Regions from separate parts of the Kitasatospora sp. NPDC048540 genome, predicted to be linked through region 2. Evidence: riboswitches for the same ligand, from Rfam matches in the RefSeq annotation. Region 2 holds a riboswitch; the other holds the start of a gene.
What was found. Region 2 has a riboswitch for magnesium ahead of AB0D08_RS29405 (magnesium and cobalt transport protein CorA). Riboswitches for the same ligand answer to the same signal wherever they lie in the genome.
Positions count from the first base shown of each region.

Region 1: linked by a shared signal. The riboswitch ahead of AB0D08_RS20780 (CBS domain-containing protein) and the one ahead of AB0D08_RS29405 (magnesium and cobalt transport protein CorA) in region 2 are both predicted to bind magnesium.

Region 1 covers NZ_JBEZIR010000051.1:7,167-10,565, forward strand. The annotation lists gene AB0D08_RS20775 (divalent metal cation transporter) at 1-533, opposite strand, end outside; gene AB0D08_RS20780 (CBS domain-containing protein) at 530-1,897, opposite strand; M-box (ykoK) riboswitch at 2,210-2,384, opposite strand; gene AB0D08_RS20785 (SDR family oxidoreductase) at 2,613-3,365, opposite strand.
Region 2 covers NZ_JBEZIR010000096.1:854-4,252, forward strand. The annotation lists gene AB0D08_RS29400 (hypothetical protein) at 1-743, shown strand, start outside; M-box (ykoK) riboswitch at 869-1,043, shown strand; gene AB0D08_RS29405 (magnesium and cobalt transport protein CorA) at 1,412-2,578, shown strand; gene AB0D08_RS29410 (magnesium and cobalt transport protein CorA) at 2,609-3,399, opposite strand, start outside.

The DNA.
Region 1 (3,399 bases), on a different contig from region 2:
CACCGGTAGGAGCCGAACAGCACCAGCGACCACAGCAGGACGGCGGCCGGCGGGATGACCGCCCACTTGGGGACACCGAGCAGCTCGAACGCGGCGCCGATGCCGGCGAACTCGCTGACGACCAGCCCGGTGTTGGCCAGCAGCAGGCAGAAGACCGCGAGCGCGGTCAGACGGAGGCTGAACTGCTCGCGGATCAGCGCGCCGAGGCCCTTGCCGGTGTGGGCGCCGAGCCGGACCGCCATCTCCTGCACCATCACCAGCGCGACGGTGACCAGCACCATGAAGAACAGCGTGCCGTAGGTGAACTGGGAGCCCGCACTGGCGTAGGTGGCGATGCCGGCGGCGTCGTTCCCGGCGTTCGCCGCCACCAGACCCGGTCCGGCGACCATGGCGACGGCCGCGATGCGGCGCCATCCCCGACGGCGGCCGGCAGGCGCGGCAGGTGCGGCAGGTGCGGAGGGAGCCGGGAGCGCGGTGGCGGGGGAGGTGGCCGCCGTGGCGGGCACGGTCGGGGTGGTGAGGTCGCGGGTCACTTGAGGAGCCTCCGGAAGTGCAGGCGGCCGCGCTCGGGCAGCAGGGCGTCGAGGATGTCGTCGGCGAGGATCCGGCCGAGCGGGCGGCCGGCGTCGTCGACCACGAGGAGGGAGCTGGCGCGGGCGGCGACCAGGTGGTCGGCGGCCTCGGCCAGGCGTGTGTCCGGGCGTACGGTGACCGGCGGCGCGAACTGCGCCAGCCACTCCGCCAGGTCGCCGACCAGTGCGGTGTCCTCGGCCACCGCTAGGTCGAACAGCGGGATGTCGCCGACCAGCCGGCCGTGCTCGTCCAGGACCGCGACCGCGTCGATCTCGGTGCGGTGCTCGGCCTGCGCGGCCAGTTCCGCCCGCACCTGGGCGATCGTCCGGTCGGGGCGGGCGGTCACCAGGACGGTGGTCATCGCGCCACCGGCGGTGCCCTCCCGGTGGGTGAGCAGGGTGCGTAGTCCGGCCGCCTCATCGGCGGGCATGCGGGTCAGCAGGGCTTCGCGCTCACCCGGGTCGAGGTCGCGCAGGGCGTCGGCGGCCTCGTCCGGTTCCATCTCGTCGACCAGCCGGGCGGCGTGCTCGGGCGCCGCCTCGCGGAGCAGGTTCTCCAGCTCGGCCGGCTCCATCTCCTCCAGGGCGTCCGCGGCCTGCTCGGGTTCCAGCCAGCCGAGCAACTGCTGGCGTTCGTGGCGGCCGAGGTCCTCGAGGATGTCGGCGAGGTCGGCCGGGCGCAGCCGGTGCAGGGCGGAGCGGGAGGCGCGCAGTTGCACCTCGGCCGGCCCGTGGGTGGCCTGCTCGCCGAACGGGGCCACCGACTGCCAGTCCAGGACGCGTTCCGGGGTGGGCCGGACCTGCCAGCGGCGCGGGCCGAGGCGGCGCAGCAGGGTCGGCAGCGAGACGTCCACGCCGACCAGGACGGTGCGCCCGGCCAGCGGCGTCAGGTAGAGGTCGGCCGCGCGGGTGACCTGGATGCCGTCGACGTCGACGAGCTGGTGGTCCATCACGTCCCGGGCGAGCAGGACCTCGCCGGGGCGCCGCGCGTAGTCGCGCAGGTCGACGCGGGCGGTGCGCAGCCGTACCTGCCCGGCGCCGACGGTGTCGATCGCGCTCGCGGCGAGGAAGGCCCGGCGGCGTCCGATGCGGATGATCAGACCGGTGACCGGCGGATAGGGCTCGGGTCCGTAGAGGCGGGCGACGACGTCGACGACGCGGCCCACCTCCTCGCCGGACTGGTTGGTGACCGGGCCGCCGATCAGTCCGGCGAGGGACACCAGGGAGGCACGGACGGCGCGGGTCGCGGTGGTGCGGCGCGAACTCTCGGCCCGCCGGTCGCGAAGCCGGGCCGTGGTGGACATGAGCAGAGTGGTGGCAGCCACGAGGAACACCCCCTCGCCCCGGTCGGAACGGGGCATCGGGCAGCCCGGGACAGCCCACTGCATCCTCCGGCCGCAGGCTGTGGAGTGCCCGGGAGCACGGCGGCGCACCCCCGCCGGACGGGCCGGTGGGGGAGAGCGCCGGGTGCGCGGCGATCAGAGGAGGAGCGGTTGCCGCGGGTCGCTGAAGGACGGCGAGGACAACACGGTGAAGGGCCGACTATGGCCCGGACTACTGTCCATCACGCCTCCTTCCGGTCCCGGCCACGACTCGATGTCATGGCGGCGCGGCAAGGTGAGAGCCGGGAACGACCCGGCACACCCCAACTCGTCAGAGCTTTGGCACTCCACGGCGTGTCCCCGGCCGATCGGGGAAGCCACTTGGGGTCACCCCTTAGGTCGGGGAGACCTGTCCTGATCCGGAGCGTCTCTCGACGGGTGGGATCAGTGGCCTGTGTCCGTGAAGACGCCTCACCGAACGAGGTGTCTGTTCAAACCGGCATCAGCATAGGCCCCGGTCGCCCCGGCAACCCAATCCTTGACCTGACCTTGACCGGTCCCTGCCCGGCGGGAGGCGGCCGCGCGCCTGCAGCGCGCCTGATTGCCGGCGCGATCCGCATCTGCCGCACGCAGCTCCTGCCGGCGTTCGCCGATCAGGCCACGGGCCCCGCCGGCAGCAGGTGCGCGGTGGAGTCCCGTGGCCCGAACGGACGGGACGTCAGCGCAGGCCGCCGGACGCGAGGATGACGTCCCCGGTGATCCAGCGCGCGTCGTCGGAGGCCAGGAAGGCCACCAGCGGGCCGTAGTCGTCAGGGGTGCCCGTGCGGCCCAGCGGGGTGTCGGCGACGGCCTGTACCTCCTGGGCCGAGCCGGGGAATCCCATGGCCCTGGTGCCCTCGGTGTCCGACGGTCCGGGCATGATCGCGTTGACCCGGATGCCGCGCGGACCGAGCTCCTTGGCCGCCACGATGGTGAACGCGTTGACGGCGCTCTTGGAGGCGACGTAGAGCGAGGAGTACAGGGGGTGGGTGAGCGTGCCGGCCGTCGAGACGTTGACGATCGACGCGGTGCCGATGTCGTCCTGCCCGGCCAGGGCCTGCGTGGTGAGGATCGTCCCCAGCAGGTTCGTGGTCATCTCGCGCTGGAACTCCTTCTCGGTGATGTCCGACAGCGGTGCGAAGGTGGCGACGGCCGCGTTGTTCACCAGTACGTCGACCGGTCCGTACTCCTCGCGCGCCCGATCGAACAGACGGCGCACGTCGCCGCCGCGGGCCACGTCCGCCCGGACCGCGATCGCCCGGCCGCCGGCGGCGGTGATACCCGCGACGACCCGCTCGGCGCCCTCGGCGTCCTCCCGGTAGTTCACCACGACGGCCGCGCCGGTCCCGGCGAGGGCCTTGGCGATGCCCGCGCCGATGCCCTTCGACGCGCCCGTGACGATCGCCGTACGGGCGGTGTTGTTGCTGCTCACAGTGGCTCCTCGAACGTTGATGCTTGCGGAAGTC
Region 2 (3,399 bases):
CCATGCTGGCGGCGTGCGCCGTCGTCGTGGCGGTCGTCTTACTGAGACACCGTCGGGTCGCCGATGACGACGACCCGACGGAGACCCCCGACGTCATCGAGTACATGACGATGATGATCGGCGTGGTCTACGCGATCGTCCTGGGGCTCGCCATCGCGGGCGTGTGGGAGGCCCGCAGCGCGGCCCAGGACGACATCCTGCGGGAGGCACAGTCCCTGCACGAGGTGAGCGAACGCGCCCAGGTCTACCCCGCGGACTTCCGCGACCAGCTGCGGTCCGACGTCGACGCGTACGTGTCCTTCGTCGTCGACACCGAGTGGACGCACATGGAGGAGCAGGGCGAGATCTCACCGCGCGGCACCGAGCTGCTGGCCAAGCTGCGCGCGGACGCCGCCGGCCGGACCCCGCAGAACGACCTGGAGGCCCAGACCTACCAGCCGATCCTGGACCGGATCGCGATCGCCGACGAGACCCGCAACTCCCGCGGCCAGAGCACCGGCCCGACCATGCCGGGGGTGGTGTGGTTCGGCCTGATCGTCGGTGCGCTGGTCACCGTCGGCATGATCTTCACGCTGCAGATCCGCCGCTCCGGCCGCGAGCTGTTCCTGGCGGGCGTGTTCAGTGCGCTGATCGGGTTCCTGCTCTTCCTGATCTGGGACTTCGACGACCCGTTCGGCCGTGGCATCTCGGTGACCACCCAGCCGTTCCTGGACCTGTTCCCGCAGCTCGGCGGGTCGAGCTGACCGCCCTGTGACGGCCGCCCCGGTGGGCGAAACGGATCTGCACCAACGCCCCTCGCCGCACCGCGGCGGGGGGCGCCGGTGGTCGGGGGCCCCACGCGCCGGGGCTAGACTGGTGCGCAGTTGTGCAGGCACCTCGTTCGGTGAGGCGTCGCCACGGACACAGGCCACTGACCCCACGACGTCGAGAGACGCCCAGGTTCAGGACAGGTCTCCCCGGCCTAAGGGGTGACCCCAAGTGGCTGCACCCCAGGGGTGCTACGCCGTGGCGTGCCAAAGCTCTGACGAGTTCAGGGGTGCCATCCGGTCGGCGGGCGTATCCGTGCTGCCCGGGGGAATCTCCTGTGTGCGCGATCCGGTGCCCCCGCGGGCGCCCCGGCGGCGAGGAGGTGAGAGCGGTGGAGTGCAGTAGTCCGGGCCGAAGTCGGCCCCACCCCGGGATGACCCCGTTCACGTCCTGCGTCCCGTGCCCCGTCCGCCGCACGTCCCCCGCCCCCGGCTCCCTCCGGGACTGACCGCCGCCGCGGTCCGCCCTCGGGTGCGCCGCCGTGCGGGCGTGCCCGGCCACGGCCGGGGCGGCCCCTCTCCGCCTTCCTGCCCGTGGCCCGCCGCCCTCGCGCGGCAGCGCGCCGTCGGTCCGCGGCGGACCACGATCCGTGGAGGTTCCTGCCATGTCCGACTGGCGTGTGCGCGCGGTGCGCGCGAGCAAGCGTCCGTTCAGCCGTCCCGCCGCCACGCCCCGCCCGGAAGTGGTGCTCGCCCCCGAACACTCGATGGACCCGAGGCCCGAGCAGCGGGGCGCCGCGACCACCCTGGAGCGGTCCGTGGTGGACGCCGCGGTCTACCGCGACGGGCACCGGGTCGAGGCGCCCAGCAGCCTGGCCGAGATCTACCAGCAGATCCCCGGCAAGCCCGGCACGATGGCCTGGATCGGCCTGCTGCGCCCGGCCGAGGCCCAGCTCACCGAGGCCGCCGAGCGCTTCGGCCTGCACGAACTGGCCGTCGAGGACGCCATCGTCGCCCACCAGCGGCCCAAGCTGGAGCGGTACGGCGACACCCTCTTCGTGGTGCTGCGGGCCGCCCGCTACCTGGACGACGACGAGGCGGTCGACTTCGGCGAGATCCACCTGTTCGTCGGCCCTGACTTCGTGGTCACCGTCCGGCACTCGCAGTCCCCCGACCTGTCCGCGGTCCGCCGCCGGCTGGAGGGCGACCCCGAGCTGCTCGCGCTCGGCCCCGAGGCCGTGCTGTACGCGGTACTGGACGCGGTGGTCGACGGCTACGCGCCGGTGATCGCCGGGCTGCAGCACGACATCGACGAGATCGAGACGGAGGTGTTCGGCGGCGACCCCGGCGTCTCCCGCCGGATCTACGAGCTCTCCCGCGAGGTGATCGAGTTCCAGCGGGCCACCCGCCCGCTGCTGGACATCATGGGCAGCCTGGAGGCCGGCTTCGAGAAGTACGGCACCGACGAGGAGCTGCGGCGCTACCTGCGCGACGTCGCCGACCACGCGACCACCGCGGCCGAGCGGGTCGACGGCTTCCGGCAGATGCTGCAGAACATCCTCACGGTCAACGCCACCCTGGTCTCGCAGGCCCAGAACGAGGAGATGAAGCAGCTCGCCGAGGCCGGGCACGCCCAGAACAACGAGATCAAGAAGATCTCCTCCTGGGCCGCCATCCTGTTCGCCCCGACCCTGATCGGCACCGTCTACGGGATGAACTTCACCGAGATGCCGGAGCTGAAGTGGGCGTTCGGCTACCCGTTCGCGATCGGCCTGATGGCGCTGGTCTGCGGCAGCCTGTACCTGGTCTTCAAGCGCCGCGACTGGCTGTAGCGGGCGGCGGCGCGGCCGGGCGGGCGCCGGTCAGAGCCAGTCGTTGCGGCGGAACGCCCGGAAGGCGACCACGCAGACGGTCACGATCAGCGCCAGCACCGCCGGGTAGCCGTACGTCCACCGCAGCTCCGGCATGTGGTCGAAGTTCATGCCGTAGATGCCCACCACCATGGTCGGCACCGCGACCAGGGCTGCCCCGGCGCTGATCTTGCGCATGTCGGTGTTCTGCTGCAGCGACAGCCGGGCCACACTGGCGTCCAGGACGGAGGAGACCAGCTCGTCGAAGGCGGCGATCCGCTCCTTGGCCTGGGCGTGGTGGTCGGCGACGTCCCGCAGGTAGGCGGTGAGGCCGGCCGGCAGGCCCGGCAGTGAGCCGTCGGTCAGCCGCTTCAGCGGCCCGCCCAGCGGCACCACGGCGCGTTTGAACTCCATCAGCTCGCGCTTGAGCTGGTAGATCCGGCCGGCGTCGTCGGTGCGTTCGGGCGAGAAGACGGCGGTCTCCAGCTCCTCCACGTCCCGTTCGAAGGCGTCGGCGACCTCCAGGTACCGGTCGACCACGTGGTCGGCGACCGCGTGCAGGACGGCCACCGGTCCGAGCGCCAGCAGCTCCGGCGCGGACTGCAGCTCCCGCCGCACCCCGGCCAGTCCCGGCGCGCTGCCGTGCCGCACCACGATGGCGAAGCCGGGCCCGGCGAACACCATGATCTCGCCGGTGTCGACGATCTCGGCGGTGGCGGTCACCCGGTCGTGGTCGACGTAGACGATCGTCTTGAGCACCAGGAACAGCGTGTCCCCGTAGCGTTCCAGCTTGGGCCGCTGGT